Linked DNA regions of Mesorhizobium onobrychidis. The protein of the gene in region 1 interacts with the protein of each later gene in a pairwise test. Links are inferred from orthologs where the notes say so. Each region holds a gene or a part of one and is shown on either strand. Other genes may lie near its edges.

Evidence for each region.
Region 2: the proteins of ileS (region 1) and IHQ72_RS32385 interact in binary tests that used the Escherichia coli proteins (3 or more experiments, as listed by UniProt). The link is inferred for Mesorhizobium onobrychidis from one-to-one orthologs.
Region 3: the proteins of ileS (region 1) and IHQ72_RS15705 interact in binary tests that used the Escherichia coli proteins (3 or more experiments, as listed by UniProt). The link is inferred for Mesorhizobium onobrychidis from one-to-one orthologs.

What each region holds. Positions count from the first base shown.
Region 1 is NZ_CP062229.1:5,084,615-5,096,295, forward strand. What follows is about bases 3,470-6,962. They hold ileS (isoleucine--tRNA ligase), read right to left. Parts: upstream 6,655-6,962; coding sequence 3,670-6,654; downstream 3,470-3,669. In the rest of the region: IHQ72_RS25255 (pseudouridine synthase), read right to left, coding at 1-1,810; IHQ72_RS25260 (nucleoside deaminase), read left to right, coding at 1,986-2,438; IHQ72_RS25265 (hypothetical protein), read right to left, coding at 2,572-3,246; IHQ72_RS25280 (HdeD family acid-resistance protein), read left to right, coding at 7,353-7,907; IHQ72_RS25285 (bifunctional riboflavin kinase/FAD synthetase), read right to left, coding at 7,910-8,893; IHQ72_RS25290 (TIGR01459 family HAD-type hydrolase), read right to left, coding at 8,920-9,780; IHQ72_RS25300 (DUF2189 domain-containing protein), read right to left, coding at 11,348-11,681. UniProt on the Escherichia coli protein: Catalyzes the attachment of isoleucine to tRNA(Ile). As IleRS can inadvertently accommodate and process structurally similar amino acids such as valine, to avoid such errors it has two additional distinct tRNA(Ile)-dependent editing activities.
Region 2 is NZ_CP062229.1:6,544,537-6,553,023, forward strand. The notes cover bases 5,489-8,487. They hold IHQ72_RS32385 (HyaD/HybD family hydrogenase maturation endopeptidase), read right to left. Parts: upstream 7,293-8,487; coding sequence 6,684-7,292; downstream 5,489-6,683. Other genes in these bases: IHQ72_RS32375 (HypC/HybG/HupF family hydrogenase formation chaperone), read right to left, coding at 5,681-5,977; hupE (nickel permease HupE), read right to left, coding at 6,098-6,673; cybH (Ni/Fe-hydrogenase, b-type cytochrome subunit), read right to left, coding at 7,293-8,024; IHQ72_RS32395 (nickel-dependent hydrogenase large subunit), read right to left, coding at 8,021-8,487. Outside these bases: carbamoyltransferase HypF, read right to left, coding at 1-845; hydrogenase nickel incorporation protein HypB, read right to left, coding at 864-1,727; hydrogenase maturation nickel metallochaperone HypA, read right to left, coding at 1,727-2,068; IHQ72_RS32345 (nickel-dependent hydrogenase large subunit), read right to left, coding at 2,061-3,170; [NiFe]-hydrogenase assembly chaperone HybE, read right to left, coding at 3,167-3,691; IHQ72_RS32355 (rubredoxin), read right to left, coding at 3,681-3,896; IHQ72_RS32360 (hydrogenase expression/formation protein), read right to left, coding at 3,893-4,741; IHQ72_RS32365 (thioredoxin domain-containing protein), read right to left, coding at 4,738-5,187.
Region 3 is NZ_CP062229.1:3,147,695-3,158,721, reverse strand. The notes cover bases 4,344-7,182. They hold IHQ72_RS15705 (substrate-binding domain-containing protein), read left to right. Parts: upstream 4,344-5,207; coding sequence 5,208-6,158; downstream 6,159-7,182. Other genes in these bases: IHQ72_RS15700 (sugar ABC transporter ATP-binding protein), read left to right, coding at 6,377-7,182; IHQ72_RS15710 (DMT family transporter), read left to right, coding at 4,344-4,879. Also shown: IHQ72_RS15735 (Fic family protein), read left to right, coding at 1-771; IHQ72_RS15730 (aldo/keto reductase), read left to right, coding at 1,057-2,064; IHQ72_RS15725 (LuxR C-terminal-related transcriptional regulator), read right to left, coding at 2,072-3,511; IHQ72_RS15720 (hypothetical protein), read right to left, coding at 3,538-3,759; IHQ72_RS15715 (hypothetical protein), read left to right, coding at 3,743-3,949; more of IHQ72_RS15710, read left to right, coding at 3,998-4,343; more of IHQ72_RS15700, read left to right, coding at 7,183-7,951; IHQ72_RS15695 (ABC transporter permease), read left to right, coding at 7,948-8,964; IHQ72_RS15685 (hypothetical protein), read right to left, coding at 9,643-9,783; groL (chaperonin GroEL), read right to left, coding at 9,942-11,027. UniProt on the Escherichia coli protein: Part of the ABC transporter complex RbsABC involved in ribose import. Binds ribose. Also serves as the primary chemoreceptor for chemotaxis.

The DNA.
Region 1 (11,681 bases):
CGCCGCCCGGTTTGCCGCCAAAGCCGCCCGGCCCGCTACGTTCAGATTTGGGGCCGCGATCGCCAAAGCCGCCGCGTTCGGGGCCGCTGCGTTCAGATTTAGGGCCACGCTCACCAAAGCTCTTTTCCGGCCCAAAGCTTCTGCCGGGACTTGTCGACAGCTTGCCCAGCGCCTCGTCGCGGCTGCCTTCGCGGCGTTTGCGGTTCTTGATCAGCCCGCCTTCGCCGATCGGACGGCGTTCGCCGTCGCGGGTGAATTTCGGCCGCTCCGGCTCCTCTTCCCGCACCGCTTCGCGCCGCACCGGCCTGTTGGAAAACGGCTTGGTGATCTCAGCGTCGAAATTGGCGCCGGACTCCTCGACCAGGCGTTCGCCGAGCTGGTCGCGCAGCACGCGGCCCTTGATCTCCAGCACATGGCCCTCGGGCAGGTCGTCGAGCTGGAACGGCCCGTAGGAAATGCGGATCAGCCGTGTGACGTCGAGACCAAGCGAGCCCAGTATATTCCTGACCTCGCGGTTCTTGCCCTCGCGCAGGCCGAGCGTCAGCCAGGCGTTGGTGCCTTGCTCGCGGTCGAGCGTCGCCTCGATGGCGCCGTAGAAGACGCCGTCGACGGCAATGCCTTCGCGCAAGCCGGCGAGCGCACTTTCCTCGACCTTGCCGTGAACGCGCACGCGGTAGCGCCTGAGCCAGCCGGTCGCCGGCAGTTCGAGCACGCGCGCCAGCCCACCATCATTGGTGAGCAGCAGCAGGCCTTCGGTGTTGATGTCGAGCCGGCCGATGGTCATCAGCCGCGGCAGGTCGGCCGGCAGCACGTCGAAGACGGTCTTGCGGCCCTCGGGATCACGGTTGGTGGTGACGACGCCGGCCGGCTTGTGGAACAGGAACAGCCGGGTGCGCTCGATCGGCGGGATCTCCATGCCGTCGAGATGGATGATGTCGCCGGGCATCACATTGAAGGCGGGCGAGGACAGCACCCTTCCATTGACCTTGACGCGGCCGGCCGCGATCAGCTCCTCGGCATCGCGGCGCGAGGCAAGGCCGGCGCGGGCCAGCCGCTTGGCAATGCGCTCGCCAGCCTCTTCCGTCGCCTCGGCCGGACGCGGGCGCGGCTTGAAGCCGGCGCCCGATGCCCCTTGGGGCCGATCACCGCCAAAATCGCGCTTGGGCCGATCGCCGAAGTCGTGCTTGGGACGGTCGAAGCGCCTTTCGCTGCGCTCGCCTTCGGCAGCCGCCGGCCGGTCGCCGCGCGGCGCGTAGGGCTTGCGCGGACCTTCGCGCTTCTCATAAGGCTTGCCTTCCGGACGCGGCTCCTTGCTGAACGGCCGGTCGCCACTCTTGAAGTCGCGCGTCGGCCGCTCGCCGCCGGCTGCCATCGGCCGGTCGCCGCGTGGCGCATAGGGTTTTCGAGGCCCCTCACGCTTTTCATAAGGCTTGCCTTCAGGGCGCGGCCCCTTGCTGAACGGCCGGTCGCCACTCTTGAAGTCGCGCTTCGGCCGCTCGCCGTCAGCCGCCATCGGGCGGTCGCCGCGCGGGGCGTACGGCTTGCGCGGCCCCTCACGCTTTTCATAGGGCCTGCCTTCAGGGCGCGGCGCCTTGCTGATCGGCCGGTCGCCGCCTTTGAAGTCACGCTTCGGCCGCTCGCCGTCAGCCGCCATCGGGCGGTCGCCACGCGGCGCGTAAGGTTTTTTCGCGCCGAAGGACGGCTTGCCGCCCTTGCCGGCGGCGGCATCGCGACCACGCGGACCCGACGGTTTCGGGCCGTTCTTGCGCGGGCCCTTTTGGCGCGGGAATTTCTTGTCTTTGTCGTCCATGTGGCTTTTGCTCGTTTGCACTACAGCGCCGCGCGTCCGTACGGACGCGCAAAGGACGCTGTAGGACTTTGATTTGGCGCATGATCCCTCCGAAACCGATTCCGGTTTTCGGGGTCATGCGCTAGATAACAGGATCACGCCGGAGTAGCGAGGAGATAATAGGAATGGAAACCGCTTGAAGCGGCCGGATTTCATGGCGCTGGCGCTGAAGGAGGCCGAATCCGCCGCCCTGCGTGGCGAAGTGCCGGTCGGCGCGGTCATCGCCAGCGGCGATACGGTCGTTGCCAGTGCCGGCAACCGCACCCGCGAGCTTTCCGACCCCACCGCCCATGCCGAGATGCTGGCGATCCGCGAGGCCTGCCGCAAGCTGTCGAGCGAGCGGCTCACCGGCCACGATCTCTATGTGACGCTGGAGCCCTGCGCCATGTGCGCCGGCGCCATTTCCTTCGCCAGGCTGCGCCGGCTTTATTTCGGCGCCGCTGACGAGAAGGGCGGCGCTGTGGTCAACGGCGTGCGCTTCTTCGCCTCACCGACCTGCCATCATGTGCCAGACATTTATACAGGCATGGCCGAAAGCGACGCGGCGCTGCTTTTGAAGGATTTTTTCAAGGAGAGGCGCGAACTGTAGCATCGCCAGCTTTCCCTAAAGCGCGTCGCGCTTGACCGGCCTCATGCGACGCGCTTTAGGTTGTTATTTTTATGCATGTCGTTATCGCAAAACCGCTGCACACTTTTGCGCGACATGCATTAGCGCTGACAGCTTACCACGGCAGCCAGTCGAACATGCCGCTCTTGTTCTTGGCGGCCGCTTCCTTCTTGAGGCGGCGTTCTTTCTTGTATTCGTCCTCGCCGATGTCGTCCACCGGCGCGGTGGCGGCAGCGGCGCGGTATTGCACCGGCGGCTCGCTCAGATATTTGCGGGTGTTCGGGTCGCCCTGCTTGCCTTCGGCGAGGCGGCGCTTGACCTCGGCGGCGCGGCCCTTGTCCGAATCCGCCGGAGTCCAGGCCGGCGGATGACTGGAAGCCGACTGCGCCATCGCAGCCTTGATCGCGGTTGGATCCGTCTGGACGTCATCGACGATCTGCGCCTGGTAGGACGGATCGTCCTGATTGAGCGTGGCCTCGGCACGCAGGCGAGCGCGGCGTTGCTCGGGCGATTCCGGCCAATCGGCGCTTGCCGTCGCGATGCTGTCCTGCGGCGGCGGCAATTCCTTCTGTCCCGGCGCCGGCTTCACCAGTTCGGGGCGCGGCTTGTAGTCGATCTTTTCCTTGTTCTTCGGCATGACTGAAAAAGCGCTGGTGAGATCGCCGGCAAGCTGGGCGGAGGCGGTCTTGTCGGTCCCGTAGGTCGGCGAGCCCATGCAGCCGGAAAGGGCCAAGCCGGATACGACAAGCGGCGCCAGCAGCGCAACCCGCGCGCAAGTTCTTTCGGTCATGCCAAAAAGTCCCACTCTAGACAGCCTCTCGATCGCCACCGGCCAAAGGACGGTTCCCATCGTCTATGCTCTTGCGACGGAAATCCGGCGACAATTTGTCGTCCGGAGTTTCGCGTGTTTACCTCAACCACTCGTTAAGGGCAACGAGCGGGGGCTGATCAGCCGCCCGCCGTGGCATTTGTGCACCGATATGGTGATCTGGCCGTGCATGTCGTTGTCCCAAAAACCGCTACGCACTTTTGGGCGACATGCATTCTGGCCGTGCATGTCGTTGTCCCAAAAACCGCTACGCACTTTTGGGCGACATGCATTCTGGCCGTGCATGTTCGTTGTCCCAAAACCGCTACGCACTTTTGGGCGACATGCATTCTGGCTGTGCATATCGTTGTCCCAAAACCGCTACGCACTTTTGGGCGACATGCATTAAAGCCGGCCAAGCGCCTTCAATTCATGCAGAACCGCCGCGTCCCGCGCGGAAACATCGGGGAATTCCCTGTCCTGCCCGACATCGGCCGTGTAGCGCCATGAGCGCGCGCATTTGATCAGGCCCCGGTCCTCGGCCTTCTCGATCACCACGGCGACGCCCTTAACGTCGTCCAGCGTGAAGGCGCCAGAAGGCGCGTTGCCCTGCGCAATGACCAGATCGCTGGTGATCGCCATTTCGGCCATGTCGACATCTGATATCGCTGCTTCGAGCGCCGCATCGTCGAGCGTGACGACCGGCACCGCTTCCAGTGACGAGCCGATGACCTTCTGGGCGCGTGCGATCTCCAGCGCGCCGGTGACGACACGACGGACTTGCCGCACATTGCGCCATTTTTCCGCCAGCGCCTCATTCTTCCAATCGGCCGGGATTTGCGGAAACTGGTCGAGATGCACCGAGACGGCGTCCGGATGACGGTCGAGCCAGGCCTCCTCCATGGTGAAGGGCAGCATCGGCGCCAGCCATTTCACCAGGCAGTCGAACAGACGGCGCACCACCTGCACGGAAGCCTTGCGCTTCACGCTGGACGGCGCTTCGCAGTAGAGCGCGTCCTTGCGGATGTCGAAATAGAACGCCGACAGCTCGACCACCATGAAGTCGAGCAGCGTACGGGTGATGCGCTTGAACTCGAAGGCGTCGTAGCCCGCGCGCACGACTTCATCGAGTTCGGAGAGCCGATGCAGCATCAGCCGCTCCAGCTCCGGCATCTTGTCCAGCGGCACTTCCTCGCCATCGTCATGAGCAAGCGTGCCCAGCATCCAGCGGATGGTGTTGCGCAGCTTGCGGTAGGCGTCGATATTGGTCTGCAGCACGTTCTTACCGAGCCGCTGGTCTTCCCAGTAATCGGTCGTGACCACCCATAGCCGCAGGATATCGGCGCCCGACTGTTTGATGACGTCCTGCGGCACGACGGTGTTGCCGAGCGACTTCGACATTTTCCGCCCCTCCTCGTCCATGGTGAAACCATGGGTGACGACGGTGTCGTAAGGCGCCCTGCCCCTGGTGCCGCAGCTTTCAAGCAGCGAGGAGTGGAACCAGCCGCGATGCTGGTCGGAGCCTTCGAGGTAAAGGTCGGCCGGCCATTTCAGGTCAGGACGATCCTCGAGTGTGAAGACGTGGCTCGAGCCGGAATCGAACCAGACGTCGAGGATGTCCATCACCTGCTGCCATTTCGAGGCATCGTGGTTGCCGAGGAAACGTTCCTTGGCGCCGGCCGCGAACCATGCGTCGGCGCCCTCCTTCTCGAAGGCGTCCACGATGCGCTGGTTGACCGCCTCGTCGTTCAGCACATTGCCGTCGGCATCGGCGAAGACGGCGATCGGCACGCCCCAGGCGCGCTGGCGCGACAGCACCCAGTCGGGGCGCTCCTCGATCATGGCGCGAATACGGTTCTGGCCGGCGGCCGGCACGAAGCGGGTGTCGTCGATGGCCTTCAAGGCACGGCTGCGCAGCGTTGTGCCGTCGCCCAGCTCCTTGTCCATATAGACGAACCATTGCGGCGTGTTGCGGAAGATGATCGGCTTCTTCGATCGCCACGAATGCGGATAGGAATGCTTCAACCGGCCGCGCGCGAACAGCGCGTTGCGCTTGATCAGCTCGTCGATGACCGCCTGGTTGGCATTGCCCTTCTTGCCGTTGTCGTCGATGACGCGCGCCGCTCCTCCCTCGCGGTCCGGGCCAAAGCCCGGCGCGTCCTTGGTGAAGAAGCCGGCATCGTCGACAGGGAACGGGATCGCCGTGTCGATGCCGCGTTGGCGCAGTTCCGATGCAGCGCCCGTCCAGGCGTCGAAGTCCTCGCGGCCGTGGCTGGGCGAGGTGTGAACGAAGCCGGTGCCGGCTTCGTCGGTGACATGCTCGCCGGCGAGCATTGGGACCGGGAATTCGTAGCCGCCATTCAAACCTTTGAAAGGATGAGAAAGCGTAAGGCTTCCAAGCTCTTCCGCCGAAACGTTACGGAGCCGATTCATCGTCACTTTGGCTTTGACCGCAGCCTCTTCCGCCAGCTCGTCGGCAAAGATCAGCTTTTCGCCAGGTTGCGGGCCGAAAGCATTCTCAGCTGCCGTGACCTCGTAGAGGCCATAGTTGATGCGAGGCGAATAGTTCACGGCACGGTTGCCGGGAATGGTCCACGGCGTCGTCGTCCAGATGACGACGTGGGCCTCCAGCAAGTCCAGTGACGTCTGCGTCAGCTTTGGATCCAAGGCCGGCTGCCCATCTTCGACGTTGGTGACCTGACGAGCGAGGCTGACGACCGGAAACTTCGCCCAGATCGTGTCGCTCTCGTAGTCCTGGTACTCGACCTCGGCCTCGGCCAGCGCGGTGCGCTCGACAACGCTCCACATCACCGGCTTGGAGCCGCGATAGAGCTGGCCGGACATGGCGAATTTCAACAGTTCGCCGGCGATGCGCGCCTCGGCGTGGAACGCCATCGTCGTATAGGGATTGTCGAAGTCGCCGACGACACCCAGCCGCTGGAATTCTGCGCCCTGCACTTTGATCCAGTGCGCGGCGAACTCGCGGCATTCCTTACGGAACTCGTTGACCGGGACCTCGTCCTTGTTCTTGCCTTTGGCGCGGTATTGCTCCTCGATTTTCCATTCGATCGGCAGGCCGTGACAATCCCAGCCGGGCACGTAGTTCGAGTCGTAGCCGCGCATCTGGAACGAGCGGGTGATGACGTCCTTGAGGATCTTGTTCAGCGCATGACCGATGTGGATGTTGCCATTGGCGTAGGGCGGGCCGTCATGCAGCACGTATTTTTCGCGGCCAGCGGCGTTGTCGCGCAGCTTGCGGTAGAGGTCCATATCCTGCCAGCGCTTGACCAGCAGCGGCTCCTTCTCGGGCAAGCCGGCGCGCATCGGGAAATCCGTCTGCGGCAAATAAAGCGTTTTGGAATAGTCGATCGTTTCAACAGTGTCGGTCATTGGGGTATCGGTCATTGGTCTGCCATATGCATTGCCCGGCGGCAAAGGAGCCCGGGCATTGAACTATCATGATCTTGAAAAAGCGCGAGAGGCCGCGCGCAAAAATTCCCGGCGGCTCCGGCGGCGCTCAGGCCGCCCGAAACACCGGGCCTGTAATTCGTATCGTCAGCGCGAAAAGGCGCGAAAAGCTCGTCATGGCTGGGCTTTTAACCGAGACAGGCGATGTTGAAAAGCCCGAACTCTCGGTGTCTTCCCTGCAGCTTGTGAGGTCACAATGCATCCGTTAGATACGCGATTGCCGGGCCAAGGCACTCACATCGAGAAATCGAAGCGATAGGTCGTCGACACGCCGATCATGAACTGATCTCTGGAGCCGCGCTCCTTGACCAGGCTGGAATCGGCCGCCGGGCCGCCCTCGCCGGCTTCGGCGGCACCGGTCGCGCCCAGCATGAAGCTGGCCAAGACCACCTGAAACACCCTGACAGAACGCATCGTCACTCCATACGCACGAAACACCGGCGGGAACAACCAGCCTGGCCAAGAGCCATGGCGCCGGTTCAGTAAACTTTGATTTAAATTCGAAACGCTGCCTCGCTTTTTTGGCGTGCGTCTGGCGCGAGCTGCTCGCTGGACGGGCAAGGCCTTCGGCGCTACCCTCCAAATCGGCAAGTTGCCAGGCGACGATGGAGATGGCGGCAATGACCCTGCAGGGCGACGCTTTAAAGGATGCAATCGGTCAGACGCGGGCGAAATGGGGATGGTTCGTCGGGCTCGGCGTGCTGCTGCTGATCCTCGGCGGCATTGCCTTCGGCAATCTGTTCATCGCCACGGTCGCCTCGGTCTACGTCGTCGGCTGGCTGATGCTGATGGCCGGAATCATCGAGATCATGCATGCCTTCGGTGTGAAGACTTGGAGCCGGTTCTTCTACTGGCTGCTCAGCGGTCTTCTCTATGCCGTCGCCGGGTTCTTCGCCTTCTACAACCCGCTGCTGGCGTCGGCGGTGCTGACCTTCCTGCTGGCGGTCGCCCTTCTCGCTTCAGGCGTGCTCAGGGCCTGGGTCGGGTACAAGCACAGACCGGAAAAAGGCTGGGGCTGGCTGGTTGCGGCCGGCGTCATCAGCGCGCTGGCAGGCCTGATCATCGCCATGGGCTGGCCGGTCAACAGCGTATGGGTGCTGGGGCTGTTTCTCGCCGTCGACCTGATCTTCCAGGGCTGGGCCTTCATTGCGGTCGGCCTGGCGCTGAAAAAATAAGTTCAAAAAGCAATGGCCGCGTCGAGCTCGGAAAGCGGGCTGACGCCGGCAAGCAGCGCCCTCGCCTCGGCCTCGTCGCGTTTCATCTGCGCGACCAGCGCGTCGAGCCCGTCGAACTTCACCTCGGCGCGCAGGAAGCCGAAGAAGGACACCGCGCATATCTCGCCGTAGAGGTCGCCGGAGAAGTCGAAGACGAAGGTTTCCAGAAGCGGCGCGCCGTTGTCATCGACGGTCGGGCGGCGGCCGAAGCTGGCAACACCATCATGAAGCGTGCCGTCGGCGCGACGGAAGCGGACGGCGTAAATCCCTTCCTTCAGAGTGGCTTCCGGCGAAAGCCTCATATTGGCGGTTGGAAAGCCGAGCGTCCGGCCAAGCTGCTGGCCGCCGATCACCTCGCTTTCGACCGTGAAGCGGTAGCCGAGCAGGCCGGCGGCCTCGGCCACCTCGCCTTCGCACAGCAGCGCGCGGATCCGGCTCGACGACACCACCTCGGCGCCCTCGTCGCGAAACGCGTCGACCAGCGTGACGCCGAAGCCGCGGCGTTCGCCGGCCGCCATCAGATAGGCCGGGCCGCCTTGCCTATCCTTGCCGAAGTGGAAATCGAAGCCGGTCACGGCATGAATGATGCCGAGATTCCTGTCCAGCACGCCGGTCACGAACGCTTCCGCCGACAGTGCGGCGAAGTCGCGCGTGAACGGCTGTTCGACGAGGGCGGCAAAGCCGAGATGCGACAGCAGCCGTGCCTTCATTGGCGGCGGCGTCAGCACGAACAGCGGTATATCAGGCCGGAACACCTTTCTCGGATGCGGCTCGAAGGTCAGCACCAGAGCCGGCACGCCGCGCCGGCGGGCCTCGGCAAGCGCGCGCTCGAGCACGGCCTGGTGGCCGCGGTGCACGCCGTCGAAATTGCCGATCGCCACCACGCCACCCCGCAAATGGGCCGGCAGCGGCGAGATTGCCGAAACGCGTTCGAAGGCTTCCGTCATTTCGAGGCTTCCGTCATGGCGCGACCCTACTGCAGTCTCGGAATGACCGCGACCGGCCGGTAGCCGTGCCTTTCCAGAAAGGCAATTAGCCTGGTCGGATCCGGTTGTAGCGGATCGCCGTAGTCGCGGGCATGGATGCCGCCCGATACGTAGAGCACGTCGAAGCCGTTGTCGGCAGCACCCTTGATGTCGGTCATCATGCCATCGCCGATGGCCAGCACGCCCGAGCGCTCGACCGGGCGGCCGAGCAGGTCGGCGATCTCCTTCATTGCGACGTCATAGACCGGCGCGTAAGGTTTTCCGGCGATAAGCGTGCGCCCGCCGAGCTGGGCATAGTCGCGGGCCAAGGCCCCGGCGCACCAGATCATCCGCTCGCCGCGCTCGACCACGATGTCGGGATTGGCACAGATGAAGGGCAGGTTCCTGGCGCGTAGCCGCCGCAGAAGATCGGCGTAGTCCTCCGGCTTCTCGACCTCGTCGTCGAACAGCCCGGTGCAGACCACGCCGGATGCCTCGAACTCCTCGACCAGCTCGACATCAAGCCCGTCATAGAGCGTGAAGTCGCGGTCGGCGCCGATATGAAAGATCTTTCGCGGGCCCTCGATGATCAGGTCGCGGGTCACATCGCCGGAGGTGACGACGCGGTCGTAGGCCGCCGAGGGAACGCCGATCGCATTCATCTGCGCCACCACATCGGCGCTGCGGCGTGGCGAATTGGTGATCAGCACCACAGGTATCTTCGCTTCGCGTGCGGTGGCCAGCGCCAGAGCCGCGGCCGGAAAATGTCGTTCGCCATTGTGGACCACACCCCACACGTCGCAAAGAATGGCAGAATAGGCTGCCGACAAATCCGCGAGCGAGCCGATGATATCGGGCGAATCCGCCATATCGTTTTCCAAGTCATGATGGTTGCGAGCGCCGCCGCCGACGATCCGCAGCGGCCGGACCGCATTAACCGAAGCTCTTCACCCTGTCACCAGCTTTCGCCGCGTTTCAGCATCGCCGCCCAGCAATGAAGGCATAATCGCAAAGGACAAAAATTTTCGTTTCCAGAGCTTTAGCCGATTCCGGAGACTCCGCGGCGGTCCCGATCGCGGGCGGCATTGGCCCCAGCGGCGGCGTGGTTAACGAGCTTTGAAAAAGTGTGTCGATCTTGGACATATATTAGCAATCTGAAATTTAAGGATTGGTGGCATCTGTTCGCCGACAAAGGGGTTCTGGCGGGGTGCTGACGGCAATGATCCGAAAATTCGGTAGGGACCGGCGTGGCAACTATACGCTGATGACGGTCATCACCATGGTGCCGCTCATGGGCGGCTTGGCGCTCAGCGTCGACTACTCGGAACTGCTCCGCCAGAAGAACGCCACGTTGAATGCCCTGGACGGCGCCGGCCTCGCTACCGCTCATAAGATCGTCTCCGGCGCAAGCGACGACGCCGCCAAGGCCTATGCCAAGACTTTCTTCGAAGCCAATCTCGGCCCTGTCGATCCGGCCAATACGTTGCTTACCGTCACCCTGCCCAACAGCAATGCGGGTGGAGGCACGTTAAAGCTCTGCAGCGCCCTAACGTATCACCCCTATTTTCTGCCGGCCGCCGCTATGCTGATTGGCGGCGGGACCACGAGTGATACAACCTTCACGGCGTGCTCGGAAATCCGCCTAAAGAACACGCTGGAAGTAGCCCTTGTGCTCGATAATTCCGGCTCGATGAATAATCTGGGTTCCGGCACCGGCCAGATGCGGATTGATCTGCTGAAGACTGCCGCCAAGCAGCTTGTCGATACGCTGGCGCTGCAGGCACAGCAGATGAAGCAGGTCACCAAACCGGTGCAGTTCTCCCTGGTGCCGTTCGCTGCTTCGGTCAATGTCGGTCCCGCCCATGACCAGGATAGCTGGATGGACCAGGACGGCATCTCCCCGATCCAGCACGAGGATTTCGACTGGACGATTTGAAGGCATGCTCGTCGGACTCGCGCTTCCGCATGGATCCCACCGATCCGACCAAACCGGCCAAGCTGTTCTGGAACGCGACCGGGGCGACGCTGTCGGACAATTTCAAGGAAATCGCCAACGAATTGTCGAACCTGCGCATCGTCGGCTGAAGGCGATGGGACTGGTGACTTAAGGGAGAGGCTGGCGGGACAGCGCCCCCCTCTGGCCTGCCGGCCATCTCCCCCTCAAGGGGGGGAGATCGGACGTCACTCCTCCTTTTCGCCAATCTCCAGCGCTGATGAAAAGCGCACTGGCGGCGAAGCTGCCAATCTCCCCCCTTGAGGGGGAGATGTCCGGCAGGACAGAGGGGGGCGCGAAGGAACGCGACCCAGCGTGTGTTCGGCATTTCGTCTGGCGCAACGGCTGAAACCGCCAAGCCCTTGCGCGTCGGTGTCCGACGAGGCACACATTGCGCACTTCCCGGAGACGCTTCGATGCCCGAAGCAACCAACCATCCTGCCTTACATCGGCCGCCGCTCCTGCTGCGCCCGCTCCGGTTCGACCACCCTGCGATAGAGATGCCACGTCGCATGGCCAAGCACCGGCATGACGACGGCGAGCCCGGCAAACAGCGGGATCGAGCCGATGACCAGCAGCACGGCGACCATCAGGCCCCACAGCGCCAGCTGCAGCGGGTTTGTCATCACCGCCCGTGCCGAGGTCTCGATTGCCGAGACCGCGCCGACATCGCGGTCGAGCAGCAGCGGGAAAGCGACGACGGTGGTCGCCAGCACGATCGCGGCGAAGACGAAGCCGGCCGCATTGCCGAGCAGGATCAGCGTCCAGCCTTTGGGC
Region 2 (8,487 bases), 1.5 Mb from region 1 along the record:
GCCTCGACCAACACGATCGGGCTCGCGGGCGAGGTCAGCAAGGCTTCTTCGGCATAGCTCAGTCGTGCGAACTGCCGCGCCGCCTCGATGCCGGCGACCATGACGGCAAACGGCTTCTGGTCACGAGCCTTGCGCAGCCGGAGGAGATCGATCGCTGTATCGTCGCGGGCGTTGCAGAGCAGGTGGAAACCGCCGATGCCCTTGAGCGCGACGATGGCGCCGCCTTCGAGCCGCGCCGCAATCTCCGCGATCGAATGGCTGAGACTCGGGCCGCAATCGGGGCAGGCGACCGGCTCGGCATGGAAGCGCCGGTTCTCCGGATCGATATAGTCCGAGGCACAGGCACGGCACATCGGAAACGATGCCATCGAGGTCTGCGTCCGGTCATAGGGCAGCGCGCGAGTGATGGTGAAGCGCGGGCCGCAATGGGTGCAGTTGACGAAGGGATAACCGAAGAAGCGGCTCGCGGGATCGGTCAGCTCACACCGGCATTCGGCGCAGGTCGCGGCATCCGCGCCGATCCGGGTCGCGCTCTTGCCGCCAAGGCTCTCGAGTATCTCGAACCGCTCGCCACCGGCTGGCGAGAGTTCGAGCACGTGGATCGAGTCGATGCGGGCGAGCGGCGGCGCCTGGGTCCGGATCGCGTCGGGAAAGCGGCCCGCATCCGGACCCTCGATCTCTATCAGCACGCCGGCACTGTCGTTCAGCACGAACCCAGAAAGCCGCATAGTCCGCGCGAGCCTGTAGGCGAAGGGCCGGAACCCGACACCCTGCACGGCGCCGCGCACCCGGAGCCTGAGCCGCCGGATCGGGTTTTCGATCGGTCGTGCGAGCGCCCTCGCCATGGTTCATGCCACCTTCGGTCACGCGGCCCGGTGGGCGGCGGATGCCTCGAGCCACGCATAGAAGGCTTCCATGCCCTCTCCCGTGCGGGCGGAGACCGTCAGCGTCTGGAGGCGCGGATTGACGCGCAGGGCGTTGGCGATGCAGAGGCCGACATTGAAATCGAGATGCGGCAGCAGGTCGGCCTTGTTGAGGATCATCAGTTCGGCGGCGGCGAACATGTTGGGATATTTGAGCGGCTTGTCCTCGCCTTCGGTGACTGACAGCACCACAACCTTGTGGGCCTCGCCGAGATCGAAGGCGGCGGGACAGACGAGGTTGCCGACATTCTCTATGAAGAGCGCAGAGCCTGGTTCGAGCGCGAGATCCTCAGCCGCGTGGCCCACCATGTGGGCGTCGAGGTGGCAGCCCTTGCCCGTGTTGATCTGGATGGCGCGGGCGCCGGTCTCGCGGATCCGGGCCGCGTCGTTCGAGGTCTGCTGGTCACCTTCGATAACCGAGATCGTGAGGCGGTCCTTTAGGTCATCGATCGTGCGGACCAGCAGGCTGGTCTTGCCCGAGCCGGGGCTGGAGACGAAGTTGAGCGCAAAGATGCCCTGGCGCTCAAAATATCGCCGGTTCTCTTCCGCATAGGCGTCGTTCTTGGAGAGGATGTCTCTCTCCACCTGGATGATCCGCTCCTGGCTCATGCCTGGTACATTGACGCCGGCGATCCCCTTGCCATAATGGTCGCTGCAGTCCGCGGCATGGTGATGATCATGCCCGCCATCGCCATGGTGGTGGTCGTCGTGGTCGTGATGATGGTCATGGCTGTGACCGTGCCCGCGCTCTTCGTGCTTTTCACCCTCGACGGAAGAAGTCCCGCAACCGCATACCGTGCACATCATCTCACCTCCATATCCCTGATCTTCAATTCGTCGCCTGCCGTCATCTGGACCCGATGCCGTCCGCAGTCCGGGCAGGCGCCGAACCGCTCCTCCAAGGCGACCGTCTTGCCGCAGTCAAAACACCAGCCCTCGCCGGCAATGCGGTTGATCTCGAGCGTCGCCTCGTCCGCAATCGTGCCGTGTCGCACGGCCTCATAACAGAACATCAGCGCAGCCGGTTCGACGTGGCTCAGCACGCCCACGTCGAGCCGGACCGACTTCACGCGTGTCGCGCAGTTCTGCCGCGCCGTGTCGCAGACGATCTCGATCACACTCTCCATCAGCGACATTTCATGCATGTGCGGCCTCGCGAACATTGACCTCAAAGGCCACGCAAGGATCGAACAGGACCGCGAGCCGCGACACCGATCTCACGGCGGCCTCATCGGTCCCGACGGGTGACGACAGCAGTGTCTCGACGAAGGGGCCGGCGGGATGAAAATTCCATTCGGTCGGGGCAAGGATGCGATAGGACGAAAGCCTGCCGTCACCGCCGATCTCGGCCTGATGATAGAGCCGGCCACGCGCGCATTCCACAGCACCATAGCCACCGGCGCCCGGCGTGGTCCCGCCGCAGGCGAGTGATGCTCCGTCGTGCTTGCCGGTTGCTGCGAGAGCCGTCAGTTGTTTGAGGCAGAGGCGCACGTCGTTGATGCGGGCTAGCAGTCGTTGGACCAGATGGGAAGCCTCCACGTCATCGGCGGCGAGCCGGGCATAAGCGCCCGTCTCCGCGACGCGGCCTAGGAGATGCGGCAGGCTTGCATAGCCGGGCTCAGCGCAAAGCCGGGCGATGACTTCCGGATCGTCATTAATGGTCAGTGGATCGGGCCGCCGGCGATTGAAGACCCGATCGTCGCCTATATCCTGCAACATCGCGGCGCAGGCTGATTCCGGCAAAGGTGTGTCGCCCTGGCTCGGGATGCCGAGCTTGCTGGCCGCCGCAGACAACCGCGCAGCGGCGGCCGCCAAATGCGCCCTGTCGATTTGCCCGGCCTTGGCCGCGGCGATGATTGCTTGCGAAGCGGCCAGCGCTTCGCGGAGATGTCTACCGGCGGTTGCGCCGAGCGATGCCGGCAGGGGGCATGGCCAATGGAGGATGAGTGCCCGCAAGGGTTCGAAAATCCGCTCGGCGAGCAATCCGGCGCCGGAGCCGATCCGTTCGTCCACCCTCATCGCCATATCCGCTGCATTCAGGACAGCGAGCCGCGCCGCTACGGATTGCGCAAAACCGCAGAGCGAAAAGACTTGACCGGCAAGAGGGGACGCCTCTTCGGGCCTGCGGCCGACGAACATGCGCGTCAGCCCCTGGGGGCGGTTCGCCTTCACCGCGACGGAACAGGCAAGCGCGCGCGACACGGTTACGTCGATCCTTATCGTGCCTGCCCCGAGAAGGAATGTCATTCCGACGCCTCCTCGCGCCTGCGGAAATGCCCGCCCAACAGGTCACGCCGGTTGACCGCCGCGGGCGGGGCGGGCGGCGGTTCGAGCGTGGCAGGATCAAAGAAGGCCCGGGCCGCTTCGTCCGCTGTTTCGAGGGCAGCCTCCATCGTCGCGAACTCGAAGACCGGAGAAAACAGCGAGCAGGAATCGACACGGTCAATCGCATCGAGTTCACCGGCAATGAACCCGACCTCACCCGCCGGCAGGCCGACACGGAGGGTCGTACCGGTGGCAGCTGGGGCGGAGGAAGGGCCCTGCGGCAGATCCGCTGCCACGAGATTCATGAACCATGGTGTAATCACGATGCCGAACGCACGACCGCCGTAAGTCCGAAAACCGGTCGAGGCAATGCCAAGCGCGGGATTGCAGATCGGCACATCGGCCATGGCGGTCGCGTAAATGTGCCGGTAGCAGGCCTCGAGCCGCCGGCCGAGCGCCTGCGCGGGATCGATCTCGGACATCTCTGCGACGTCAGCGTCCATCACCTAGCCTCATGAACTTTGATTGCAGCGCATCGCAATTTGGGCAGCGCCAGTCTTCCGGCAGGTCTGCAAACGACGTCCCCGGAGCAATCTGCCAGACCGGGTCACCCTCAGCGGGATCATAGACATGCCAGCAGATACCGCATTCCATCTGGTCGTCGTCCGACACGGTCTCGCGCTTGCCGAAATTCTCGAAGGCGCTCATTTGAAATAGGCCTCCTCGATCTCACGCAGTCTCGCCTCGGAGTCGCGGAAATCATCCTCGGCGGCGATCGCGACCGAGGGAATGTCGCAGATCTCCAACGTATCGAGGATGATCGTGTCCATGGCGTTGTAGAACTGAACCGACCAGACATTGCGCGCGCCGGTCACCACGATGCGGCAGGTGCCATAGCCGCGCGAGGTGAGCTGCACCGGCCCGGCACCCAGCGTTTCCTGCAGGAAGGCCATGTCCTCCGGGCTCATCGGGAAGAGCGAGAAGGTGATGATATGGCCCGGATCACCGTCGCTGTAACGGGCGATGCGATCACCGATCTCGGTCAGCACGGGCATGACGTTCATGGCGCCGGTCGGCGCCGGCCCGTGGCTGATCGACTCCGGCAGCGCCGAACACGCCTGTTTGACAGCGGCGGGAATGCTCGCGACCTCGACATAGTCGGCAATGAGCCGGCCCTCACCGTCGGTGAAACGGACGCGCCAGACGCCAGCCATCACCGCCTCCTGCATCTGGGCCGTGATGCCGTTCGCCAATGCCGCGATGCCGGCGACCTCGCCCTCGCCGAGAGTCTGGGCGATCAGTTCCTTGTCGTCGTCGGGGAAATCGGTGATGTCGAATAGCCGGCCCGGCCGGTCGGCCTTCTGAACGGCGAGCGCGTCAGCGAGTTCCGGCAGGAGCATCGCCGTCCGCCGACATCGGTGGATCATTTCCTCGGCGCTGCTGGTGGCGAGGAAATTGAGCTTGCGGGCACGCAGCGGCGCCTCGGCGCCGATCGGCATCACCGTCATCGCCGCATCCTCGCCCTCGGGGGCGACCCAGAGTCCGGCCTTCATCGCGCGATCTCCTTGCCGGCATGGGTGATCTCGACCTTCAGTCCGCCCGAGGGCACCATGACCGGCGCGTTGGGCGCGAGCCAGGCGCTGATCTTCTCGACATATTCGGACCAGTCGCGGATCTTGCCCAGCACGCCGACCGGTTGGTCTCGACGAGTCACGGCGAGGCTCGGCATCACAACGACGTTAAAGCGGGCCTTTAGCTTGTCTGCGGCCGTGCGGAGGACCACGGCGCCGCGCAAGCGGCCTTGGAAGGCCTTGAGGATATGCGGGAGGACGACGGCGACGTCATCGGCTTCCGGACGCTGCGACGGATCGCCGGTGAAGAACAGCACGGCATTGTCGGGTTCACCCGCCGCCGGAGCGAGGAAGGCATCGATGTTCGTCTCGTCGATGAGGGGCAGGCGCGCCCGCTCGCTCAGGGCGCGGACCAGGACAGATGGCATAGTCTCCTCCACAAATCACGATGCAAAGCATTCGAAGGAAATGAGAAGCAAGCGGCGTGCCAGACTTGGGAAAGTGAGCACCAAGATTCATGCAGCTGGCGATGCGCTCGGGCTACCGGTTCGCCTGATCGCCAGCCCCGGACAGCGCAACGATATCGCCTTTGCCCATGATCCCGTCGATGGCTTCGAGGCTGGTGCCACGATCGCCGACAAGGGCTATGACGCCGACCACCTGCACGAAAAGATCGCTGAAAGGGGAGCTGAAATCCGTCATCCCACCGAAGCGCAACCGCAAGGTCCAGCGTCCCTACGACACTCACCTCATCGAGCGCTTCTTTTGCACAAGCAGTTCCGCCGTGTCGCAACCCGCTACGACAAGCTGCTGGCAAACTTCATGGGCTTCGTTAAACTCGCAGCTATCGCTATCTGGCTCAGATGTTAAATCGTCACTACGGCCGAGGTGGAAAGTCCTTCCCCTTTGGAAATTTTTTTCTCACTCGCTACGCAGATGCGGCGGCAGTTCCGGCTCGCGCGAGGTGAGATCGGCAAAGAGGGCGTCGAAAGCCCTCCCCTCGACAGCTTCAGCAAGACCCGCGAGTGCGTTGTCGATGGCGCGGGCCTCGTCGGCGTCCAGCACCCGGATGGCGGAGGCGAGATGGGTGAGTAGGTAGGTTCCCGGCGGTTGTGGGCCGACCAGCATGAGGGAGATCGAGGATATCCGGCCATGTCGCTCGCAGTGCGCGACGAACTCATTGCCGGCGACGACCCGCATGGGAATGCCGATGCACATGATGCTCCTCCTCCGTCGTCCAGATCTTATGAAATCGGGAGCCGCGGTGTGCAGGGTCCCCACACGACTACCGACCGGCCTCAGCCCTGGGAGAAGTCCGGCCTCAGCCCTGGGAGAAGTTCAGCCGGCCAGCTGGACTGCACCGGCAAGGGCAATGGCCACGCCGGCGGTCCGCGCGGCAACTCGCTGGGCGTTGCCGAACCTCAACAAGGCCAGCCCGAAACCGGTGAGATGCAGGATGACCGTGGCAGCCATGAAGCCCGCCACATAGCCGCCCGCATGCGCCATCGCCGGAAGTTCGGTGCCATGGGCGTGGCCATGGAAGAGCGCGCATGTTCCAACCACCGTCGCCGCGACCGACGTTGAAACCTTCACTTCGAAAACAACCAGCAGACCGAGCAGCGCGACGGTCAGCGCGATCCCGGTTTCCACCATTGGAAAAGCGAGGCCATAAATACCCAGGCCGCCGCCCACCGCCATAACCGTCACGAAGGCCAAGGGAACGATCCATCGGGCTTTACCGCCCAGCGTCAAGGCCCAGAAGCCGACCGCGACCATCGCCAGGATATGATCGAGACCACTGAACGGATGGCTGAAGCCGGCAACCGCGCCGTCGGTGTGAAGGCCGGCATGCGCGTGGGCGATGTCCGGTAGCGCCATCACGACGAGCGTCGCCGCAACCCTACGGAAATTCATGATATCCTCCTCAATAGCGCAATGCGGCCGATTCGGCTCGGCGCTCGTAACGTTCGAAATCGATGTCGTTTTCAAGTAGTGGCGAAACCCCGGCCCCTTCCGGTCGCGCGGTGACGACGACGCCCCAGTCCCGCAGTATTCCTACTGCCGTTTCGATTGCGCGCGGTATGACTGCCTTGACAGGCGTCGTCAGCGGGCCGCCCCAGTCCTCGAGACCCAGCGGCTGGCACCCGATGAGAACCAGCCGATCGGGACAGTGCCCCATGAGGTCAGCGGCGCTCAGCACCTCCTGGAAGCCGGTCTGATGCAGGCTCATCTTCTTGGCGCCAGTAAATTTCGGCACCTCGTCGTCTTCCACGATCTTTATCGTGCCCGGCTCGAGGCCGTAGTCGATGGCGTCGAACACGATCAAACGATCGTGTTCATTGACGAACTGCACGAGATAGAGCCCCTGCGTGCCGCCATCGAGGACGGTGACGTTGTCGGGCACCCGATACGCCTTGTGGAAGGTTTCCACCGCGCGCACGCCGAAGCCTTCATCGGCCCAGAGGATATTGCCTATGCCAAGCACGAGAATCCGAGGGGAAGGCGAAGAGGCCAAGGGATTTGGGGCGACCATCTAGTCCTCACTGTCCTTGAAGAGCCGTTCGCCGGAAATCATCGACGAGATGATGCTCTGTCGGCTCATAATGTCCTCGCGGATCGCCACATAAATGTGAACCATGACGAAGACGAGGATTACCCACATGCCGAGATGGTGGAATGTGTGGATGTCCTGGCTGTTGGACCAGATCGAGAACACCCAGCCGAAAAGCGCATATTCCCAGCCGTCGCGGCCGGCACCCTCGCTATAGAGCCCAAAGCCGGTGATCACCATGAAGAAGAGCGGCACGGTGAACATCAGGAACATGGTGAACTGGGAAAGCGGGTTGTGGCCGACATACTTCGGCTGCCGGGCCAAGAACGTGTACCACCGCAACTCATGCAGCCATTCCTTCCAGAAGCGGCCGCTCCAGAAGGGCACATAGAAGATCTGGCGGGCATGGATATTGCCGACAAAGGCCCAGTAGACCCTGAGGATAAGGAACACGGCAAGGACCTGCCCCGCCGCGAAGTGGATGAAGCGGATATACCCCATCAGGAAATTGGCGATGGCCTCGCCCGGCACGGAAGGCAGCGGCGAGCTGATGAAATAGCCGGTTAGCGCGAGCGTCAGGATCGAGACGGCGTTGACCCAGTGCCAGATGCGCACCGGGGCTTCGTAAACATAGATGCTCTTGTGCTCGACGGCCTTTTCACCGTCGGCGTCGGCGGCTGCGAGAGTTTCATGGATATGACTTATCCTCCTCACCGGACCTGGACCTTGGCCATTTCCTGACCGTCCGGGCTCATGACATGCGTCGAGCATGCTAGGCACGGATCGAAGGAATGGATGGTCCTGAGGATTTCGAGAGGTTGGGTGGGGTCTGACATCGGCGTATCCATCAACGAAGCCTCGAAGGCGCCAATATTTCCTGCCGGATCGCGAGGGCTGCCGTTCCATGTGGTGGGCACGACGCACTGGTAGTTGTCGATCTTGCCGTCCTTGATTTTGATCCAGTGCGCGAGCGCGCCGCGCGGGGCCTCGGTAAAGCCGACGCCCCTGACCTCCTTGGGCCAGGTTTCCGGCTTCCACTTGTCGACATGGGCCGTAGAGAGGTCGCCGGCCCTAATATTGGCAATCAGCTTGTTCCGGAAATAGCGCATCTGGTGGCCGGCCCAGCTCGATTCGAGCGCACGGGCTGCCGTGCGGCCGAGTGTCGAGAAGAGGGCTG
Region 3 (11,027 bases), 1.9 Mb from region 1 along the record:
CGCCTGCAAAGGATTGTTCTCGGCGACGCCCGTTTTGTGAAGCTCGGCTTTCGGCAGGAGGGCGGTTTCATCGGCGAGCATGATCGCGACAACCGCATGCCGCTGCCAGATCACATCAGCGCCCGGCCCGAAGACTTGGCATCGCTGGTCGATGGAATGGTTGCATTCGACCGCGGTCGGGCGCAAGGCATCGATGCGGTGATCGCCGCCGCGATCCTCGCCTTCGGCTTTATCTATATCCACCCGTTCGAAGACGGGAACGGCCGCATCCATCGCTACCTGATCCACCACGTCCTTGCCGCGCGCGGTTTCAACCCACCTGGCGTCGTATTTCCCGTCTCCGCCGCGATACTTGAACAAATCGACGAGTACCGGCGGGTGCTCAAGAGCTATTCGCAGCGCCTGCTACCACTGGTCGAATGGGAGCCGACGCCGCAATTCAACGTCCGTGTCCTGAACGACACCGGCGATTATTATCGGTTCTTTGACGCAACACCGCACGCCGAATTTCTCTATGCCTGCGTCCAGAGAACGATCGAGCAGGACCTTCCCAACGAAACCGAGTTCCTGCGCCGCTACGATCAGTTCCGGCAGCAGGTCGACGCCTTCATCGACATGCCGGAGCAGCTGATCAATCTCCTCTTCCACTTCCTGCATCAAAATGGCGGCCGCCTGTCGAATCGTGCCCGGGAAAAGGACTTCGCCGCGCTGACCGATGAAGAGGCCGAACGAATCGAGGCGATCTACAGGCAGGTCTTTGGCAACGCTTGAGAGACAGCCGCCGGCGCGCAGCACCCGGCGACTCGCGAGAGGTAAGTGGTGAATGGTGAAGATTGCACACAAGACGTGACGAAATCACTACTCACTACTCACTACTCACTACTCACCACTCACCATTCACCATTCACCATTCGATCCTCCTCCCTCCGACGCTCACGCGATCGTGCGGCCGGCCCAGAGCCGAGTGACTGTGGAAACCGAGCGGGAGCTCTATATGATGCTGACGCAATAGCCCTGACGCCCACGAACCCTGTCGCTTATCCGGAGATCTCATCCATGACCTTGAGCACACGCAAGCTGGGCAGCCAGGGGCTGCAGGTATCGGTGATTGGCCTCGGCTGCATGGGCATGAGCCAGTCCTACGGTCCGGCCGACGAAGCTGAATCGATCGCCACCCTACACCGCGCCATCGAGCTCGGCTGCACCTTCCTCGATACGGCGGAAGTCTATGGCCCGCACACCAATGAGGCACTGCTCGGCCACGCCCTGAAGGGCCGGCGCCACGAGGTGACGATCGCCACCAAATTCGGCTTCCGTATCGAAAACGGCAAGCAGATCGGCACTGACCGCAACAGCCGGCCCGAGCATATCCGTGAGGCGGTGGACGGCTCGCTCAGCCGGCTCGCCACCGACCATATCGACCTGCTCTACCAGCACCGCGTTGACCCGGCGGTGCCGATCGAGGATGTGGCGGGTGCTGTCAGCAAACTAATCACCGAAGGCAAGGTGCGCTTCTTCGGCCTGTCGGAGGCGGGTGCCGCCAACATCCGCCGGGCGCATGCCGTGCATCCGGTGTCGGCGGTGCAGAGCGAATATTCGCTGTGGGAACGCAATCTGGAACCGGAAATCATCCCGTTGCTCAGCGAACTCGGCATTGGCCTGGTGCCGTTCGCGCCGCTTGGCCGCGGCTTTCTCACCGGCGACGTCAAGCGCGCCGAAGACTATCCGGAAGGCGACTTCCGCCGCGGCGATCCGCGCTACCAGGGCGCCAACTACGACGCCAATGTGCAGGCGGCCGGAATTGTCCGCGACATCGCGGCGGCCAAGGGCGTCAAGCCGGGCCAGATCGCGCTGGCCTGGCTGCTGCACAAGGGCAGCGATTTCGGGCTCGACATCGTGCCGATCCCCGGCACCAAGCGCAGAAAGTACCTCGAGGAGAATGTCGCCGCTGCCGCGATCAAGCTCGACGCCGTCGCAATGCAGGCGCTCGACGACGCGCTGGCGCCGGGCAAGGTCGCGGGTGAGCGCTACAACGAGCGCGTCATGGTGACGATCGACCGGTAGGTGGCATCTACGGCAGCTTCGCCAGTTCGGCAGCGTGGCGGATGGCAAGCAACGCGTCCCGGTTGGTCACCGGATAGCCTGTGATGAAGCGTTCGACCGAAAAGCCTGGAAATTCGGCTCTCAAGCGGGCCGCGGGGCGCGCCGCCTCGCCGGCCTCGCCCATGGCCGCATGCGAAAGCGCCAGGAACATCAGCACGTCCGGCGACTCCGGCGAACTCCTGTGGAGCGCCGCAATGGCCTGCCCGTGTCTGCCGGCGACGAACAGGATGCGGCCTTGCATGCCGAAATACCAGGGCGGGGCCAATGGATTGAGGCGCATGGCACGCTCGATGAGCGGGATCGCCTCGGCCGGATCGCCGACGACAAGCGCCTTGCTGCCGGCCAGCAGCGGCAGTATGCCGGCGTGGTTGGAGCCGTATTCGAGAGCGTGCCGGTGCGCGCGCTCCGCTCCTTCGAGATCGCCAAGGCATGCCCTGACATTGCCAAGGCATGCGTGAGCGCAGCTGTCCGTCGGGTCGAGGCGCAAAGCGTTTTCGGCCGCCGTCCGCCAGCTCTCGATCGACGTCAGCACGTCGTCGCCAAAGCCGTTGCAGGCCTCGATCGAATAGGCGTAAGCGAGTTCGGCCCAGCAGTTGGCGAAGGTAGGATCAAGCTCCAGCGCGCGTGAAAATAGGCGGATCGCCTCGACATTCCCGGCGCGGCTGAACGTAGTGTGCTGTTCGAGGGCAAGCAGATAAAAATCATAGGCCCGCAAGCTGGCCGGCGGCTTGCGGCGAACAGCATTGCGGCCGACCGTGGCCAGCGTTCCGTAACTGCCGGCGAACACATTGATGATGCTTTCGGTCAGGCTGTCCTGCAGCGCGAAAATGTCCTCGACCCGGCGATCGTAGCGCTCCCTCCACAGGCTGACGCCGCTACGGGCATCAGCAAGCTCTATCGTCAAGCGAATCCTCTGGTCGTCCGCACGCAACTGGCCCGATACGAAATAGGTGACGCCGAGCGCCTTGCCGTCCGCCGCGAAATCGGCCGGCTTGCTGCCCAGTGATTTCATCGTGTGGAAGGCGATGACAGGCAAGCCCGCGTATCGCGCCAGGTCGATGGTGATGTCCGACGACAGGCCGTCGGCAAAGCGGCGCCAGCGCTCTTCGGAATTCAGGCATTCGATCGGAAATATGGCGAGCACCGGCGGAGCGTCCGGCAGGGGTGACAGCCCGTCCGGCCGAGCGCCGGAAGCGCCGGCAAAATACGCCGCGAGCCCGATCTTGGTACGCACGCCAAGTTTTTCGTAGATGGCCGCAAGGTGGGTGCGAACAGTGGTTGGGGCAATGAAAAGTGCATTGCCGATTTCGCGATAGGTCATTCCGGTTGCGAATTTTTCCGCGACCGCGCGCTCGCGACCCGACAAGGCATCGAGCGTCTGCGCTTTCGAGGCGTCGTTGACCGTCATGGTGGAACCCGTCCCAGGACAGAATACTACAAATGCAGGAGGCCGAATACTGCATCTGCCCGATCCCGCCGCAGGCGCACAAATTGCAAGCTCGCTTGCGGCAACAAGCTGCTATCAGGGGAGGTTTTCATGCGTCCTGTTTCGATAATGCTGGCATGCACGATCTTGAGTCTTTCCGCCGTCCAGTCGCCGTTGTTCGCAAGAGGATGCAGGCAGGTGCTGGAATCGGATGTGAAAATCACGAGCATGCGCGTCTATGCCGACGTTCTGGCCAACGCCGCCCACAACGGCTGGGACTACACGCCTGAATCGATCGTCAGCGGCTCAAAGCGGCATTTCGAGGAGATGAAGCTCCAGTTGAACGACGCCGGCTATGAGATCGTCCCCGTCGGCGTCCGCCTTTATTGCAAACGGTGGGACAAGCTCGCCGCCCGCTAGCAACCAGCGATCCGCCCTTTGCGGCGCAAGCTTTGTCGAGACATCGATATGTCGAAGGTGCAGGCTAACTGTCTGCTTCTGCTTGCTGCTGCCTTTTGGGGCTTCGGTAATGTTGCGCAGAAGACTGTGCTGGATCATCTCGATCCGCTCAGCGCCGTGGGCATGCGCTGCCTGATCGCGGGGCTCATGGTCGCGCCGCTGACGATGCTCGAATGGGGAAGGAAATCCGGGCCCGGCTACTGGATGAGCCTCGCCAAAGTCAGCGTTCTGTTTTCAATTTCGATCATCATCCAGCAGGTCTCCTATCTCGACACCTCGGTTACCAATGCGAGCTTCCTGGTGAGCACCGCAACGGTGATGACACCGCTCGCGGCCTGGTTGCTGATTGGCGAGCGCCCGACTGCTGTTGGCGGGCTTGCGGCTGCCATGACAGTGGCCGGTGTCCTGCTGCTGTCCGGAGGCTTGACCACCAGCTTCAGCCAGGGCGATGTCGCTGCGATACTTTCGGCCGCGTGCTACGCGCTTTGGATGGTGGAGCTTGGTCGCCACATGCAGACCCACGGCGCGCCGGTCGCGGCGGCTGCCGCGCAATTTCTCGGCGCCGCCGTGCTCACCCTGCCGCTCGGCGCCCTCCAGGGTAATCTGTCGCTGGCAGCCATCAGCGATGCAGGCCCGGAACTCGCCGTGCTCGGCATCTTCTCGACCGGGGCCGCCTTCGGCATCCAGACGGTCGCTCAACGCTTCACATCCGCCAGCCATGCCGCGGTGATCGTCAGCGCGGAGAGCGTGTTCGGAGCGATTGGCGCTGCCATATTTTTGGGCGAGCGGCTGTCGCCGGTCGGAGCAGTCGGTGCTGCGGTCGTATTTGGATCAATCACCTTGCTGTCGCTGACGACCGACAAAATCAGCAAGCCGGCGGTGGCAAACTGAGAGATTGTCGGGGCGCAACCTCTGCGCCATACGCGTCAGCGTGATCAACCGCGCGCTGGCGACGTGAAGCGCGCGGACCCACCGCCATCAAGATCAAAGGCCTGAGAGCCGCACCGGCGGCGTTGGGCGTTCTTGCGCAAACCTCCGGCCTTGGCTAGCATCCGCGCGCCGGCGCCGAGCGGAGGAGAACGTCGCGGTGGACCGGCTGGAGCGCCGTTGCGTCCCCTTGGGCGCTCAAAGGACACTCCATTTCTGGATCGACGCATGAACCTGCCAAAGACCCATTCCGGTTTCGGGGTCATGCGCTCATGTGGAGGAGACTAAATTGATCAACAGACGTGAATTCCTGCTGTCGTCCGTGGCGATCGGCACAATGGCGCTGGCCGCTCCGCAACTGGCTTTCGCCCAGGACAAGCTGACCATTCTGGGTTCGGTGCCGAGCCTCGGCTTTCCGTTCTTCGTTCACATGCTGAACCAGATCAAGGCGGAGGCGCAGGCGCAAGGCGTCAACCTGACCGAGAGCGACGGCCAGAACTCGGCGCCCAAGCAGACCGCCGACATCGAGGCGGCGCTCGTGCAGAAGGTCGACGCCATCGTCATCTCGCCGCTTGACGTCAACGCGCTGGCGCCGGCCATCGAGCAGGCGGTCCAGGCCGGCATTCCCGTCGTCACAATCGACCGCCGCGTCGACGGCGTGGAAGGCATCCTCGCCCATGTCGGCGCCGACAATGTCAAGGGCGGCGAGGCCGAGGCGCAGGCCATGGTGGCGGCGTTCCCGAACGGCGCCAAGATCTTCCATCTGCAGGGCCAGCCCGGCGCCGGCCCGGCGATCGACCGCAACAAGGGCGTGCACAACGTGCTCGATCCGCTGAAGGACAAATACCAGATCGTCTTCGAGCAGACCGCCAACTTCGCCCGCGCCGAGGCGCTGTCCGTCACCGAGGCCGGCCTTGCCGCCAACGGCAAGCCCGACGCGATCATCTGCGCCAATGACGACATGGCGCTTGGCGCGGTTGAAGCCTGCGCGGCGCGCAACTTCACCGACGTCAAGATCTACGGCTTCGATGCGCTTCCCGAAGCGCTGGTCGCCGTGCGCGACGGCAAGCTGGCCGGCACCGTCGAACAGTTCCCCGGAGAGCAGTCGCGCACTGCGGTGCAGATCGCCGTCGCCTATGCCAAGGACAAGACCGAGCCGAAGGAAAAACTCGTGCTGCTGACGCCGATCGTCATCGGCAAGGACAATCTCGACAAAGCCGAGCGGCTCGGCGAGACGAAGTAGACTGCGAAGCCGGCGGGACAGCACCCCCCTCTGGCCTGCCGGCCATCTCCCCCTCAAGGGGGGAGATTGGCAGTTTCAACGCGCCGCCCTCTCTTCAACGCCGAAGATTAGCGAAAGCGGCCATGACATCCAATCTCCCCCCTTGAGGGGGAGATGTCCGGCAGGACAGAGGGGGGTGTTCAAGCGCGGCGTGAACAACTGCATCGAAGGAGCATCCTTTGCCAGCCGAAGCCACTGCGCCATCGCCATCCCCCGCCCTCCTCGCCGTCGAGGGCGTGACCAAGCGCTTCGCCGGCGTGACCGCGCTGAGCGATGTCTCGCTCGAGGTTCGGCCCGGCGAAATCCTCGGCCTGCTCGGCGAGAACGGCGCCGGCAAGTCGACGCTGCTCAAGATCCTGTCCGGCGTGATGCCGCCCTCCAGCGGCCGCATCGTCTTCGACGGCGTCGAATTCAATCCGCACAACCCGCAGGACGCCAAGCGCCTGGGCATCGTCACCATCTACCAGGAACTGAGCCTGATCCCGACGCTGACCGTGGCGGAGAATATCTTCATCGGCCGCGCGCCGCTCGGGCCGCTCGGCCTGGTCAGCTGGCGGAAGATGGAGGAAGACTCGCGCGCGATCATCGCCCGCGTTGGTCTGGACCTCGACCCGACTACGCCGGTGTCGGCACTGTCTGTCGCCGAACAGCAGCTGGTCGAGATCGCCCGCGCGCTGTCGCTGAAGAGCCGCCTCATCATCATGGACGAGCCGACCTCGGCGCTGACCGAAACCGAAGTGCAGAAGCTGATGTCGATTATGGGCCGGCTGCGCAAGGATGGCGTCGCCATCATGTTCGTCACCCACAGGCTGGAAGAGGCCTCTGCCATCTGCGACCGCATGACGGTGCTGCGCGACGGCAGGCTGGCCGGCCATCTCGACCGCGACGGCGGGCCGATCAAGCTGCCGAAAATCATCGAGAAGATGGTCGGCCGCGCCGCGTCCGAGCTTTATGCCAGGCCGACGCTGCGCGACGTCGCCGGCGACGTCAGGCTTTCGGTGCGCGGCCTGCGCACGGTGCGCGATCCGCAGGCGCCGCACGCCATCGTGCTCGAAGGCGTCGATCTCGACCTCAAGGCGGGCGAGATCCTCGGCGTCGCCGGCCTCGTCGGCTCAGGCCGCACCGAACTGGCCCGCGCCATCTTCGGCGCCGACCGCATCGCCGCCGGCACCATCACGCTCGACGGCAAGACGATCGCGCCTGAAACACCCGCCGACGCCATCGCGCTCGGCATCGGCCTGGTGCCGGAAGACCGCAAGCACCAGGCGATCTTCGCCGCGCTCGGCATCCTCACCAACTTTTCCATCGCCGCGCTCGGCCGCTACTCCAACGCCGCCGGCTTCATGACCGAGCGCCGCGAGCGCGAAGCGCTGGCAAGCTACAGGAAGACGCTGTCGATCCGCATGGCCTCGCCCGAGCAGCCCATAGAGGGGCTGTCCGGCGGCAACCAGCAGAAGGTCATCCTTGCCCGCTGGCTGGCGCGCGACCCCAAGGTGCTGATCGTCGATGAGCCGACACGCGGCGTCGATGTCGGCGCCAAGGCCGAGGTGCACCAGATCCTGGTGCAGCTCGCGGCGCGCGGCATCGCCATCATGATGATCTCGTCGGAATTGCCCGAAGTGCTTGCGGTGTCGGACAGGATCGTCACGATGCGGCGCGGCCGCATCACCGGCGAGATGCCCGGCATCGAGGCGACCGAGGAAAAACTGATGGAACTGATGGCGCTCGATCAAACGCAGGAAGCGACGCAATGACCAGCACGACCGAACAGACCCAGCGCGGCGGCATCAATGTCGCGCGCCTGCTGATGAGCTTCGGCCCGCTGATGTTCCTGGCGCTGCTGATCATCGTCTTCACCGTCCTGAAGCCGAGCTTCATCGACCCCATCAACATCTTCAACATCATGCGGCAGATCTCGATCACCGGGCTGATCGCGCTCGGCATGACCTTTGTCATCCTCACTGCCGGCATCGACCTGTCGGTCGGTTCGCTGCTGGCCTTTTGCGGCATGGTCGCGGCGGTGGTCGCCAAGGGCGGCACCGCCAACACGCTGTCGCTGTCGACGTCCGGCACGCAAGGCTTTGGCTGGTTCGCAGCCCTATTGGCCGCCGTCGTCGTCGGTGCCATTGCCGGCGGCGTCCAGGGCTTTGCCATCACCAGGCTGAAGGTGCCGCCCTTCGTCGTCACGCTTGGCGGCCTCACCGTCTTTCGCGGCCTGACGCTGACGATCTCCAACGGCGGCCCGATCTCCGGCTTCGACGCCTCGATGCGCTGGTTCGGCACCGGGCTGATCGGCCCGGTCCCGGTGCCGGCGATCATTTTCGCGGCGGCGGCGATCCTCTGCCACATCGTCTTGCGCTACACGCGCTACGGCCGCGCCGTCTACGCCGTCGGCGGCAATGCCGAGGCGGCGCGGCTGTCGGGGCTGCGCGTCGACCGCATCCTGATCTCGGTCTATGTCATCGTCGGCTTCTTCGCCGGCCTCGCCGCCTTCGTGCTGTCGGCGAGGCTCAATTCCTCGGAAGCCGTCGCCGGCATCGGCTATGAGCTGACGGTGATCTCGGCGGTCGTCATCGGCGGCACCTCGCTGTTCGGCGGCATCGGCTCCGTCGGCGGCACGGTGGTGGGTGCGGCACTGATCGGCGTGCTGCAGAACGGGCTACAGTTCAACAACGTCTCCTCCTATACGCAAAGCATCGTCATCGGCTTGATCCTCATCCTCGCCGTGGCCTTCGACCGCTGGCTGAAATCGCGGGTGCGGCGGTGAGGGGGCAGTACGTATCTAGCTCGACGGGACTCCGAAAGAGCGCCGTCGGCGAAGCTGCCAATCTCCCCCCTTGAGGGGGAGATGTCCGGCAGGACAGAGGGGGGTGTTCGAGCGCAGGACAGAGCGAGATAAGGCGATGACTCATTACCCAGTGTCGCCGAACAACCGCGGCAATGCGCGCAAGATGAAGGCCATGACGGATGCCGAGCTGAAGCTCTGGAATGAGATCAGGGCGCACCGTCTCATGGGATTGGCGTTTCGGCGACAGATGCCCATAGCCGGCTACATTGTCGATTTTGCCTGTCCGGACAAAAGGCTGATCGTCGAACTCGACGGCTCTAGCACGCTCAGGCCGAACCCTCGGCATCGGATGCTCGCAGAAGCGCGAGGCTTGAAGCAATTGGCTGGACCATCCTGCGCTTCTGGAACGACGATGTCGTTCGCGACCTCGACAACGTCTGTCAGCACATCGTGATCGCAGCGGGCCTAGCAGGCGCGGACATGGGTTGAGCGTTGGTCGCGGACCTGGATCGCGCAAAGCTGGCGGGACAGCGCCCCCCTCTGTCCTGCCGGACATCTCCCCCTCAAGGGGGGAGATTGGATGTCACCTCGGCTTTCGCCAGTCTCCAATGTTGGCTGAAAGGCGCCCACTCAGGCACTCACGCATCCGCGCCGCAATCATTTGCGCTCCTCCTTGCCGGCTCCCAATCGCTGAGCCGACAGGAACATCAACGTATAGGCCGCCTTGCGGCGATCCCAGCCGGCCGACTCGACCGCGTCCAGCAATCCGTCGACAAGCGGGCCAGTGCCGTCTTGCACTCCGTTTCATAGTCGAAATCTGTCCTGGGAAGGGTCGGCGCGGCGATCTTTCCCAAACTGTTCATCATGTCCATGGCAACACCTGCATATGGTACCGGGCACGACCGTGCCCGCCTTCGCGTCGGCGGGCACGGTCGTTTGTCCTCAGAAGCCTGGCGTCAGTAATCCATGCCGCCGGCCGGCATGGCCGGAGCGGCCCCTTCCTTTTTCGGCTTCTCGGCCACCATCGCCTCGGTGGTCACCAACAGGCCGGCAACAGAGGCGGCGCCCTGCAGCGCGGTACGCACGACCTTGGCCGGATCGATGACGCCCTGTCCGTAAAGGTCGCCGAACTCGTTGGTCTGGGCGTTCCAGCCATAGCCGAAGTCGGTCGTCTCGCGCAGCTTGCCGACGATGATCGAACCTTCCGCACCGGCGTTCTCGGCGATCTGGCGCACCGGCGCTTCGATGGCGCGACGCACGATGTCGACACCGGTCTTCTGGTCGGGATTGTCGACGGCGACGTTGTCGAGCGCCTTCGCCGCCCTAAGCAGCGCCACGCCGCCGCCGGGCAGTATGCCTTCCTCGACCGCCGCGCGTGTGGCGTGCATGGCATCGTCGACGCGATCCTTGCGCTCCTTGACCTCGACCTCGGTCAAGCCGCCGACGCGGATGACGGCGACACCGCCAGCGAGCTTAGCCAGCCGCTCCTGCAGCTTCTCGCGGTCGTAGTCGGAGGTGGTTTCCTCGATCTGGGCCTTGATCTGGCTGATGCGCGCCTGGATTTCATCCTTGCGGCCGGCACCGTCGACGATGGTGGTGTTCTCCTTCTCGATCAGCACCTTCTTGGCGCGGCCGAGCATCTCCAGCGTGACGTTTTCGAGCTTGATGCCGAGATCCTCGCTGATTGCCGTGCCGCCGGTCAGGATGGCAATGTCTTCCAGCATCGCCTTGCGGCGGTCACCAAAACCCGGCGCCTTGACGGCTGCAACCTTCAGGCCACCGCGCAGCTTGTTGACGACCAGCGTCGCCAGCGCCTCGCCTTCGACGTCCTCGGCGATGATCAGCAGCGGCTTGCCGGATTGCACGGCGGCTTCGAGCACGGGAAGCATGGCCTGCAGGTTGGAGAGCTTCTTCTCGTGGATCAGCACATAGGGTTCTTCGAGCTCGACGCGCATCTTGTCCTGGTTGGTGATGAAATATGGCGAGAGATAGCCGCGGTCGAACTGCATGCCTTCGACCACTTCCAACTCGGTCTCGGCGGT